3 regions of the Photobacterium sp. GB-210 genome follow, and region 1 is predicted to be linked to each of the others. Evidence: predicted binding sites of a transcription regulator. Region 1 holds the regulator's gene; each other region holds the start of a gene.
The links. The regulator PurR, encoded in region 1, represses purine synthesis genes. The targets are predictions, from matches to a motif close to TNANGNAAACGTTTNCNTNA.
Positions count from the first base shown of each region.

Region 2: a site for PurR is predicted at 2,176-2,195, ahead of guaB (IMP dehydrogenase). Genes of this name have one in related genera too.
Region 3: a site for PurR is predicted at 2,415-2,434, ahead of C9J38_RS04225 (formate--tetrahydrofolate ligase). Genes of this name have one in related genera too.

Region 1 is NZ_PYNU01000002.1:688,107-692,369, forward strand. Features, by position in the region: gene C9J38_RS06690 (TfoX/Sxy family DNA transformation protein) at 105-695, opposite strand; cyclic di-GMP riboswitch class I at 830-920, opposite strand; gene purR (HTH-type transcriptional repressor PurR) at 1,119-2,123, opposite strand; gene C9J38_RS06700 (heme ABC transporter ATP-binding protein) at 2,529-3,368, opposite strand; gene C9J38_RS06705 (iron ABC transporter permease) at 3,365-4,263, opposite strand, start outside.
Region 2 is NZ_PYNU01000001.1:81,649-85,911, reverse strand. Features, by position in the region: gene guaA (glutamine-hydrolyzing GMP synthase) at 1-536, opposite strand, end outside; gene guaB (IMP dehydrogenase) at 648-2,111, opposite strand; gene xseA (exodeoxyribonuclease VII large subunit) at 2,385-3,734, shown strand; gene C9J38_RS00455 (zinc ribbon domain-containing protein) at 3,796-4,041, opposite strand.
Region 3 is NZ_PYNU01000002.1:119,905-124,167, forward strand. Features, by position in the region: gene C9J38_RS04220 (YfbU family protein) at 1-281, opposite strand, end outside; gene C9J38_RS04225 (formate--tetrahydrofolate ligase) at 571-2,325, opposite strand; gene pflA (pyruvate formate lyase 1-activating protein) at 2,920-3,660, opposite strand; gene pflB (formate C-acetyltransferase) at 3,972-4,263, opposite strand, start outside.

The DNA.
Region 1 (4,263 bases):
AGATAAGGATAATACGGAAATTATTTTTGAAAGGTATACTTAGAAATAAAAGAATGGGGGCTCTTTTATTCCTAAGTATTTTATATTTAAGACAACTTATATTTTTAAGATAAGGCAGATAATAGTTCATTTCGACGTTGCTCAGGAATAACTGACCAATGTTGACCGCTAATTGCGCCTTCCAATGCCCAAAGCAATTCAATACTCAATGGACTTGTTTGTGATTCTTGAAGTGCTTTATATGCGCCAAGAGAGCCCACTGCTAGAAGTTGTTCAATAGTGTTTATGCCTGCTTTTTTCAGCATTCTTTCATTTGATAATCGTAGATTAGGTAAATCTTTAATTCGGTCAGGTACGCAACTCTCCTTTTCTTGCTTGTCTTTTTCTGCTGCATCCAGTGAATACCTACCTTGAGCTACAATCTTTGTGGGTTCATCCCACCATTGATCGGGTATTGCATAGTGCTTGGTTACAACAGGGAAGCCACGTTTTTTATAAACATAGGGTTCCAAGCCAGCTTGTTTGAATTCCTTTTCAGTTTCAGCATTTGCACGTAAGTGAAGTTTATCGTTCACAACTAATGCAAACATTGTATCACCAGAAAAAATGCCAAAACCGCCAAACATCGACCGTGATTTTATTGAACCAAAATGGTCAAATAATTTTAATGAATCTTTTAATATTGGTTTATCCATGCTTCTACTCGGTGAAAAAATATGAGTGTCACCTAAACATTAAGAGCGAGGAAATAGATTAATTAATCTACACATTGATACTGTCAATATATTGTTAAGTTTGTGTCATAATATTGTCGGTTCAATAATAATCCTTCGGTAACCCCGCTACCTTGAATTATTAACATAATTTTTAGGCCGGTGGTTTTGCGTCTTAATCTTTCAATTAATTTGCCAGTTCGTGACTATATAAAGTTATATTAAATAATACTTTTAATATTAAATCTAAGCTCTCAAAAATGTGATATTGGTTCAGGTATTTGTTCTTAGCTTATTTTAATAAGCTTTATAATTATAAATACTCATGATTGTTTTTTATAAGTAAAAAAAAAGCCAACAAGGTTAACTTATCGGCTTTTCCTTAACATAGAAAGATAAATTTTATTAGTTGAGATCTTTAACCGATTTTCTCTCAACAAGTTTAGGCGTCATTTCAAAGGTTTGACGCTCATGATTCTTGTCTTTCACACGCTCTAGCAAGATTTCGATGGCCTTTTTACCTAAACGACGTTTAGGCTGGTGGATAGTTGTTAGCGGTGGCGCAAAGTAGGGCGCAAGGTCAATGTTATCGTAGCCAATGATTGAGATATCATCAGGAACACGCAGACCTGCCTGTTCAAAGGTACTGATCAGAGCCATGGCCATAATGTCGTTAAAGCAGAAGATAGCAGTAGGGCGATCTTCCATTGCGATAAACTTATCAGCAGCTTCAACGGCTGACTCACACTCAAAGTCACCGTCAAGTAGCCAATTAGCATTAACAGTGAGATCTGCTTCTTTCATCGCTTTACGGAAGCCCTTTAGGCGCTCTTGACAAGTAGACTTATCAACTTGCCCAGATAAACAGCCAATTTTCTTATGACCATTTTCAATAAGGTGCTTAGTCGCAATATAACCGCCGTTTTCAGCGTTATCTAGAATATTATCAGTATGTGGGCTTTCTGGGCCCCAGTCCATGATAACCATAGGAAGATCATTTTTACGCTCAAGTAAATCGAGCAGCATTTGATCCAGATCGCTGCACATAACCAATAGGCCATCAACACGCTTTTCAGAAAGCATACGTAAGTAATCACGTTGTTTTTCTAAGTTACCTTCGGTGTTACATAAGATCAGTGTGTAGCCTGCACCATAACAATATTCTTCAACACCATGCACAACTTCGGCAAAAAATGGGTTAGTCGATTTAGTGACTAACATGCCGATAGTACGTGTTGTATTACATTTTAAGCTTCGCGCTACTGCACTTGGGGCGTAGTTAAGTTCATCTACTGCAGCCAAAACTTTTTGTTGCGTTGCTTCTGCAACAAAGCGTGTTTTATTAATCACGTGCGACACTGTAGTAGTTGATACACCTGCCATACGTGCAACGTCTTTAATGGTTGCCATATTTATTCTTCTTATCATGGTCAGATTAGGATCTGACAAAGGTTTTTGATACCAAATTGATTAATTACGTAGTCTATGGCTTACGAGTTCACTCGCAGAGATGAAGATCCTTTAGTTATTAGCTACTTAATTATTCAATTTGATACCGAATTATAGGGTGTTGCAATTATCATGGATCATAAACAACTAAAGCCGCAGTAAAATGCGGCATTAGAAGATAGAAACTATTTTTACACTAATTACACATGTAATCGCTTGCGATCACATTTTACTGTGTGTTTTGCGTTGTGCAATCTTTCTATTCAACTTGATTGAATTAATTGATCATTAACCGTAAAAACTCGATGTTTGTCATGCTAATAGCTTCAATTTATTGTGTATATCTAGTCATTAATAGATAAAACGTTAAAAAACAGAATGATTGGCTGATAAAAGATAAGGAAAATCACCACTTGGATGAGTATGAACACTGACAGGCCAACCATATAAGGTATCTATTACTTCAGGAGTAAGAACTTGTGTTGGCGTTCCGTCGGCTTTTATTTCTCCTTCGTTAAGGAAAATCATCCGATCAGTGTATTGGGCTGCAAGGTTTAAATCGTGCAATACCACAATTACAGCGGCGCCTTGTATAGCCATATTTTGGGCAATTTGTAAGGTGTGGTGCTGGTGGGCGAGATCGAGTGCTGAGGTGGGTTCATCTAACATCAAGATACATTTATCACCGGCTTTACTGAGTTGTGTTAAAACCCGGGCAAGGTGTACACGCTGTTTTTCACCCCCCGATAAGGTGGGGTAGAGACGTTTAGCTAAATTGTTAATATCAACATATTGCATGCTTGATGCTGTTGCATCTTTCAGTTCAGGCGAAGTGAGCTGCAATGGAATTGCGCCTAGCTCGACAACTTCTTTCGCGGTAAAGGCAAACGATAATGCGCTATGTTGTGGAAGGACACCTAAGTGACATGCCAATTCTTCCCGAGCCCAATTATTAAGCGGTTGATCAAAGAAAGAAACCGTGCCTGATTTTGGCGTAATCTCACCACATAATACTTTTAACAGGGTACTTTTACCTGCACCGTTTGGCCCAAGTAATGCGGTGACTTCTCCTGCGTGAATATCAATATCAAGATGATTTAGCAGGACTTTATCACCGAATTGTAATGATAAGTCGCGAGCCTGAATAACACAGACTTTGTCGCTACTTGCTGTAAAATCGACCTTTGCTGAATGATTTAACGTCATGACATCTGACTCTTTTGATTAACTAATAAATAGATAAAGAAAGGCGCGCCTAACATGGCGGTGATGATCCCAACCGGCAGTTCTTGAGGCGAGAATGCGCTTCGAGCAATCATATCGGCAACCAAGAGGATTAATCCGCCAAGTAAAGCCGAAATTGGCAATAAGGTTCTATGATTTGGACCAGTTAGCATTCTCCCCACATGAGGAATAACCAAGCCAATAAAGCCAATCGGGCCACAAACGGCAACAGTCATACCCACTCCCGCAGCACATGTAATAATTAAATTACGTTTTAGTTTTTGGGTGTTAACCCCCATATGTCGAGCTTCAGCTTCGCCTAATAACAACGCGTTTAAATTACTGGTATGACGATAAAAATAGGTAAAGAGTAACCCGAATGTGCAATAGGCGAGAATAATGCCTGTCCATGTTGCACCAGCCAGTGAACCCATTGACCACAATGATAAATCACGTAAGGCTTGATCGTCGGCAACATAATTGAGTAACCCAAGCCCTGCGCCTGAAATTGCGGTTATCGCGACACCAGCGAGTAGCATGATCATCACCGATGTGCCGTTTTTATCTGTGCCTAAGCGATAAACTAAAACGGTGCTGATTGCGCCGCCAATAAAGGCAAAAATAGGCACAATAGCGAAGTTTAAAAGCTGAGGGAATGATGCGGTGAGAGGGGCAAATAAGACAATGGCCAATGCAGCACCTAAGCCTGCACCGCCAGTGATTCCGATGATCCCAGGATCTGCAAGCGGGTTGCGAAACAGTCCCTGTAGTACAGCGCCACATACAGCTAAAATTGCACCGATAGCAAAACAGAGAAGTGTACGTGGTAAACGAATTTGATGGATCACTAGGCTGACATGTTTAGCAAGTTCATGAT
Region 2 (4,263 bases), on a different contig from region 1:
TGAACACCGTAAAAACGCTTCTCTTCATTCGCCATTGCTGCAAATGGGCACGTTTCTGTTTCTGCAACTTTGATAAAATCTGACGGGATTTCTACCACTTTATCGCCATGGCTCATCCACACATCCATTAATGATGTGCCGTCTTCGGCTGTTGCGTCTTGAATACCTTCAAGGAAATGTGTTGGTTCAACAATTTTAACTTGTGCGTAACCAAATTCACGCTCAGATGAACCTGCAACTTTACCGCCTAACTGCTCAGCCATGGTTTGCATGCCGTAGCACACACCAAATACAGGTACACCAGCTTCAAATACATATTGTGGTGCACGTGGAGAACCGGCTTCCGTTACACTTTCAGGACCACCAGAAAGAATAATACCGTTTGGCGCAAATTCACGGATATCGGCTTCATCAACATCCCAGCTCCAAAGTTCACAGTACACACCAATTTCGCGAATACGACGGGCGATTAGCTGTGTATATTGAGAGCCAAAGTCCAAAATAAGGATACGTTGTTCATGAATATTTGTGGTCATGGTCATTAGTGAATGTTCTCGAATAATTTTATATATTGGGAGCAAAGGCTCTGCTCCCGATGTTATTTCTTACTGACGTAATCGTTAAACCCAAAGATGAGTGGGTAACAATTAACCCATACGGTAATTAGGTGCTTCTTTAGTAATAGTCACATCATGAACGTGTGACTCTTTCATGCCAGCCCCTGAAATACGTACAAATTCAGCTTTAGTACGAAGATCTTCAATCGTTGCTGAGCCCGTTAGGCCCATGCTTGAGCGTAAGCCACCCATTTGTTGGTGAACGATTTCTTTTAGGTAACCTTTATAGGCAACACGGCCTTCAATACCTTCTGGTACCAATTTGTCAGCCGCATTATCAGTTTGGAAATAACGGTCAGAAGAACCTTTTGACATTGCGCCTAGTGAACCCATGCCACGGTATGATTTGTATGAACGACCTTGGTATAGTTCAACTTCACCCGGTGCTTCTTCAGTACCAGCAAACATAGAACCTACCATTACACATGATGCACCAGCGGCAATCGCTTTACACATATCACCAGAGTAACGAATACCGCCATCAGCAATAACAGGAATACCGTATTGATCAGCAACAGATGCCGCTTCTGAAATTGCGGTAATTTGTGGAACACCAACACCTGTAACAATACGAGTTGTACAGATTGAACCAGGGCCGATACCAACTTTTACTGCACTCACACCTGCTTCAATAAGAGCACGTGCACCTTCAGCCGTAGCGACATTACCGCCAACAATTGGAAGATTAGGGAATGCCGCACGCGTTTCACGAATACGTTGTAGAACGCCTTCAGAGTGACCGTGTGAAGAATCGATAAGCAGTACGTCTACGCCAGCTTCAACCAAAGCAGCTACACGCTCTTCATTACCAGCACCAGCACCAACCGCAGCACCTACACGTAAGCGGCCGCGCTCGTCTTTACAAGCATTAGGTTTACGTTCTGCTTTTTGGAAGTCTTTTGCAGTAATCATGCCTTTAAGGCGGAATTCATTATCAACAAGTAACACCTTTTCAACACGGTGTTGTTGCATGATAGCTTCAACTTCTTCACGAGATGCGCCTTCTTTAGCCGATGCTAAATCTGCTTTAGATGTCATCACTTCTTCAACTGTCTTTGAAAGATCAGTAACAAATCGAACATCACGACCTGTAATAATACCAACTAACTCATTGCTATCTGTTACTACAGGGTAACCAGCAAAACCGTTCAGCTCTGTTAATCGCTTAACATCAGCAATCGTTGCGGTAGGTTTAACAGTCACAGGTTCAGAAACAACACCTGCTTCGAACTTTTTCACCATGCGAACTTGATCCGCCTGCTGTTCGATAGACATATTTTTGTGAATGAAACCGATACCACCTTCTTGAGCAAGACCGATAGCTAAGCGACCTTCAGTCACAGTATCCATTGACGCTGACACCATTGGGATATTAAGAGAAATATCTTTTGTCAGTTGAGTGCGCAGATCGGCAGTGTTAGGTAGAACGGTTGAATGGGCAGGAACCAGCAAAACATCATCGAAGGTTAAAGCTTCTTGTTTAATTCGTAACATTGCAATATCTCACACCGAATAGGGGTTTAAAGAAGGATAAAATATTGCGGTCGAATTATACGTATGAAGCAAACGTTTGGCTAGATTTTTTTTAATTTTTTTTCTTGACACATTTTAATTGATAAGTAATATATTTCGGTTAACTATCCGGTGATGCGGTCAAGGAAATACGGCCAAGATCTGTCCATTGATCTGCCTGTATACTTTATGTCTTATTCGGTTTTATTTTGACCGCCTGCCTACTACTTCATTCGATAGCAGGTACCATTCCTAGTGACCACTTTTTCCCCTCAAAGCCAAACGAATAGTCGTATTTACACGGTTTCTAGCTTAAATGCACAAGTACGTCTCGTACTTGAAAATGAAATGGGTGTAGTGTGGCTTATTGGTGAGTTATCTAATTTTTCGATGCCCGTTTCTGGTCATTGGTATTTCACCCTGAAAGATTCACGTGCCCAAGTTAAATGTGCCATGTTTAAAGGCAGTAATCGACATGTGACCTTTAAACCTGCCAATGGTAATCAAGTATTAGTTAAGGCGCGTTTGTCATTATATGAACCACGTGGTGATTATCAGCTGATCATTGAAAGTATGCAGCCAGAAGGCGATGGTCGCTTACAACAGCAATTTGAACAATTAAAAATGTCGTTAGCAGCGGAAGGTTTATTTGCGCAATCACTCAAAAAAACGCTGCCAGAACAACCTAAACGAGTAGGTATTATTACCTCAAAAACAGGCGCGGCTCTGCACGACATTTTACAAGTATTGCAACGTCGCGATCCGAGTTTACCCGTTGTAATTTATCCAACCATGGTACAAGGCGAAGGCTCTGCAATTTCTATTGCACAAGCGATTGGTCGAGCCAATGCTAGGCAGGAATGTGATGTATTAATTGTCGGTCGAGGTGGCGGTTCACTGGAAGATCTTTGGGCATTTAATGAAGAAATTGTCGCGCGAACCATTGCCGCTAGCCAGATCCCCATTGTCAGTGCGGTTGGTCATGAGGTCGACGTCACTATCGCAGATTTTGTTGCCGATGTCCGTGCACCAACACCTTCTGCTGCCGCTGAGTTGATCAGTCGCGATATGACTCACCAAACACAATTACTCGATCGTAAAAAACAACAATTGCGCCATGCTATCAGGTCGTATTTATCACACTCTTTGCGCCAAGCAACTCAAATACAACACCGTTTAGAGCGTCAGCATCCACAGCTTCGTTTAAATCAGCAGCAGCAACATCTTGATGAAATTAGTCAACGCTTAGTTCAAGCGATGCAGAAAAAATTACAAAAGCATCAACAACATATCGATAGTAATAACTATAAAATATCACTTTACTCCCCCGCTACGTTAGTAAGCAATGCACAACGAAATTTAGAGCGGAGTGAACGAAGACTCTATGATGCTTTAGACCGTAAGCTGCTAAATGCAAAACATAAATTAGCGGTAGCTGCAGAAAAACTAGAAACAGTAAGCCCCCTCGCAACTTTGGCCCGTGGTTATTCTATTACTCGAAATGAGCAAGGTGATCTAATCAGAAATACATCACAAGTTCAGCATGGTGATAAACTTATCACCACAGTAACGGATGGTGATATCCATTCCTGTGTTATCAAATAACCATAGTATCTGTTAACAAAAATGGCGCTATTTAGCGCCATTTTTTATACATTCTATCTATTTAGCGTGTCTCAGCACGCATTTCAAATTGTACCTTAACCCGAGATTTAGACTTTAACTCATTGCAATGATTACAAAAATAACTTGCAGAACCACACGCTTGTAATCTTTCTAACTGCTCATTGCAATCAGGACAAAATACATGTTTCTCAACTTGTTGTTGGCAAAAATCGCAAAAATAGCCGTGATCTTTCCAACTTAATAAGCTGCTACATTGCGGACAAATATTTTCAACGTTATCAGCCATGCTCTTCGACCTCTGTACAAAATTTACATCTTCGAATGATTATTAAGTGCGGTAATCAGAAATACAATTATCTTGCGCGTAGAACTTCATCTTCATCACAAAGAATTATCATAAATAAGTTTTTTCCATTATTCGACAATCATAAAACAATCAATTTAGATCAACACGATGATCAACATGCTTAGTGGTGATCTTCTTTTAAAACAAACCTGATCAGCTAAC
Region 3 (4,263 bases), 570 kb from region 1:
AATCGGCGTTGATCAATATCTTTGGCACCATCGCAACGACAATCTTCAAGATTAAACGATTCTTGGAGAGCGTGGTACATCTCCATAAAATCGATAACTTGACGGCAATCATCTTCAGGTAAATCACCAAAGTCTTTATCTAGTTCACGCATTTGTAATGAATAGCCACGTTCAACAATGGTTTGAAGGCGACGATAATGTGCTGCGTTTTCAGGTGTCAGTTTTGACATCAAGTAGTACTGATTAGATAAAATTAAGCGTTGAGCGTGGGTCATTTCCATTTGAGTTAGCCTCATTAATATTTTATTTTCTGCCATTGAGAGTAGCAGGTTAGGTATAAAATAAATTGATCTGACACCATATGGGCATCTTTTTTTGTTACAGTATATTATTAAAAATGAAAAGCCATATTTATTTTAAGGTCTTTTTTTTTTGGTTATTGTCGAGTGATATCGTTAAAGTAATATAGCTATCTCTGTATTCGGGCAAGTATAAGATAGCGTCGTTTAACAGGTTGTTATTGCATGCGTTAAGCAACAACAACCTTTTATTGTTAACCTTTAGCCGTTGTTAGCTTAAGCCGATAATATTGCCATTCTCATCGATATCAAGATTCATAAATGCGGGCTTTTCAGGTAACCCTGGCATTGTCATTACATTGCCGCATAAAGCATAAATAAATCCAGCTCCTGCACACAATTTTAATTCACGTACTGGGACGGTAAAGCCTTTTGGTGCCCCTTTAATACTAGGGTCGGTTGAAATAGATAGCGGTGTCTTTGCCATACAAATAGCCAGCTCATCAAACCCTAGAGCTTTAAATTTGACTAATTGTTGCTGAGCTACCTCTGATAACGCTACATGACTAGCCCCATATCCTACTTCAGCCACAGCCATTATTTTTTCTTCTAATGGCTGGTTTAGTTGATATAAAGGAGTGAAGTTTGCTTTATGTTGGCAGGCTTTTACCACACACTCTGCGAGTTTAATCGCCCCTTCACCGCCTTTACCAAAGGCTTCACTGATAGCAACGTCTACAAAAGTGTCAAAGCTCTCTGCTTTGATCATTGCTTGTAGTTGCGCTAATTCCTCATCTGTATCTTGTGGGAAACGGTTAATTGCGACAACAACGGGAACACCATAACGGGCGGCATTACTGATATGCCATTTTAGGTTTTCAAACCCTGCAACCAGCGCATCATTGTCTTTGGCAAAAATACCGTCAGGTAAAGCGTGTCCTGGACGTAAATCATAAAGACCAGAGTTGGCTTTTAAGCCACGCAATGTTGCCACAACAACGGCACAGTCAGGGCCTCTTTTTGCTTGCTGGGCTTTAATATTACAGGCTTTTTCAAATCCCATATCAGAGCCAAAGCCACCTTCAGTAATGGTGAAGTCACTGAGTTTTAATGCGATTTTGTCTGCAATAATAGATGAATTTCCGTGCGCGATATTGGCAAAAGGACCTGCGTGGATAAGAGTGGGTACGCCTTCTAACGTTTGCATTAGGGTGGGCTCAATGGCATCGCAGAGAGTGACAGTCATGGCTCCTGCTACTTGCAGATCTTCTGTAGTTACAGGGTTACCATCAAGATCATAAGCGACGACAATACGGCCAATGCGTTTACGCATATCATGGAGATCATCGGCAAGTGCTAAAATAGCCATGAGTTCAGAGGCGGCTGTGATATCAAAGCCGTCATGGCGCTCTAAACCATTAATGGTTTTATCTGGTTCATTTTGACCTATGGTGATCATTCTCAAAGCACGATCATTATGATCCATCACGCGTTTCCAAGTGATGTTATTAATGTCGATACGTAGCGCAGGTAATCCTGTTTTTTCACTGAATAGATCATAACCTAAACGTGATTCATGATATAAGCGAGCATCAATTGCAGCAGCTGCAAGGTTATGCGCTGCCGTAACCGCATGAATATCACCCGTAAGATGAAGGTTTAGCTTATCCATTGGTGCGACTTGGCTATAACCGCCGCCCGCTGCGCCACCTTTTACGCCAAAGACAGGTCCCATTGACGGCTGTCGAATACAAGCCATTACTGAGCGATCAATTTTTGCTAACCCTTGTGCTAAACCAATTGTTGTAACGGTTTTTCCTTCTCCTAGTGGGGTTGGTGTAATCGCAGTAACGACCACCAGTTTCCCTTCTGCTTGATCCGCTAAGCGATTCAAAATGGCAGGTTTTATTTTTGCTTTTAATGAACCTTGCGGTGTCAGTTCCTGTGGTTGAATACCCGCTTTTTTGGCAATGCCTTCAATCGGAGAGAGTAGGGTGTCACGGCAAATATCGATGTCGCTTTTCATATAGGCTATATCCTCACAGTGGAAATCATGCGTATCTGCGTGATATTGATGGTGTTGGTTTTAAATACTATAGATAAAGATGTATATAGTGACGCAATCGTTTGCTTTTCTTTTATACCATCATTTTATCATGGTTAATTTTATTTTTGTTGTTATAAATTGCTGCTGTTTTTGGTTGCGTTTTGTACCGTATATAAGATTTATTGAATGCGTTTTAGAGATAGGTAATAAAAGAATAAGAAAGTGGTTATTTAGTCACTAGAGCAGAAGCAGTATATCGATATATAGAGTAGAAGTATGAAGATGAATTTGGTGAATACTGTAAACTCTGGTTGCAATATTGGCTGTGTGTTTATTCATCATTACACTTTAAAATTTGATATATATCAAAATCATTAAAAATATTAAAGGAAGCTATCAATGAACGAGCCAGTGACTACGTTGAAACATACAGCACCACTTTCGATTGGCATTATGTTATTTTTTATCACCTTTTTGACGATTATTTTGCCATTATCCCGTTAAGATAGTTACCGTTTAACACGTATTAAAAAGCGAGCTAATGCTCGCTTTTTGTATTTTTTGTTGAGTGGATTAGTACATCACTTTATGGCCATAACTAGAAAGGATTTCTTTAATCGCTTCCATGGTTTCTTTTTTCGGTGGTTTCACACCGGCTAACGGGTATTCAAAGCCCATAGCTTCCCACTTGTGCTCACCGAGTTGATGGTAAGGAAGTAGTTCGATCTTCTCGATATTGTCCATATCTTTTATGAACTCACCAAGTTGATGTGCAGAATGTTCGTCATCGGTGTAACCCGGAACAACAACATAACGGATCCAAGTTTTTTGACCGCGTTGGTGCAGGTAACGAGCAAAGTCGAGTACGCGTTTATTGGAAACACCAACCAGATTTTGGTGAACACCATCATCCATTTGCTTAAGATCTAGCATCACAAGATCCGTTGCGTCTAACACTTCATCAACCACATCAGTATGTTTGCGAATATAACCGTTGGTATCTAAGCAGGTATGGATCCCTTCAGCTTGCGCAGCACGGAAAAAGTCACGAACAAATTCAGGTTGAAGCATTGCTTCGCCACCAGAAGCAGTAACACCGCCGCCAGATGAATTCATAAAGTGACGGTATGATTTCGCTTCATGCATAAGTTCGTCTACCGTAGCTTCACGACCACCATGAGTATCCCATGTATCACGGTTATGACAGTACTGACAGCGCATTAAGCAACCTTGCAGAAAAACAATAAAACGGATACCAGGTCCATCGACGGTTCCGCAAGATTCAAATGAGTGAATACGACCTATTGCTGACATTGATTACTTCTCCGCATGCTGCGTTTATTTGAGTGTTATTTTATTACAAACCACTAGGGTATTGTAGCGAAATATCGGGATGGAAATTAGGGGTATTCTCTTATTTTGTGTCAATTTATCGCTAACTTATAAAAATTTGGAGAGATGACTTTATTGGTAATAGATATGTTGTAATTATTAAAAAATCTGCATTGAGTCGATAAACAATAGCGAGGCTTGTGGGGAAGATATGTAGACATAAAAAAACCGGCCATTAAGACCGGTTTTTATCAGGAAACAAGTTTCCTACATACTAAACTGTACGCTCTATATTATAGAGATGCAGTGAAAGTACGAGAGATAACGTCAGCTTGCTGCTCTGGCGTTAGAGAGTTAAAACGCACTGCGTAACCCGATACACGGATAGTTAGCTGTGGGTATTTCTCTGGGTTTTTAACTGCGTCTTCAAGCGTTTCGCGGTTAAGAACGTTAACGTTTAGGTGTTGACCACCTTCAATGCCAGACTCATGGTGGAAGTAACCATCCATTAGGCCTGCAAGGTTGTTTTCTTGAGTATCAAGATCTTTACCTAGCGCGTTTGGTACGATAGAGAATGTGTAAGAA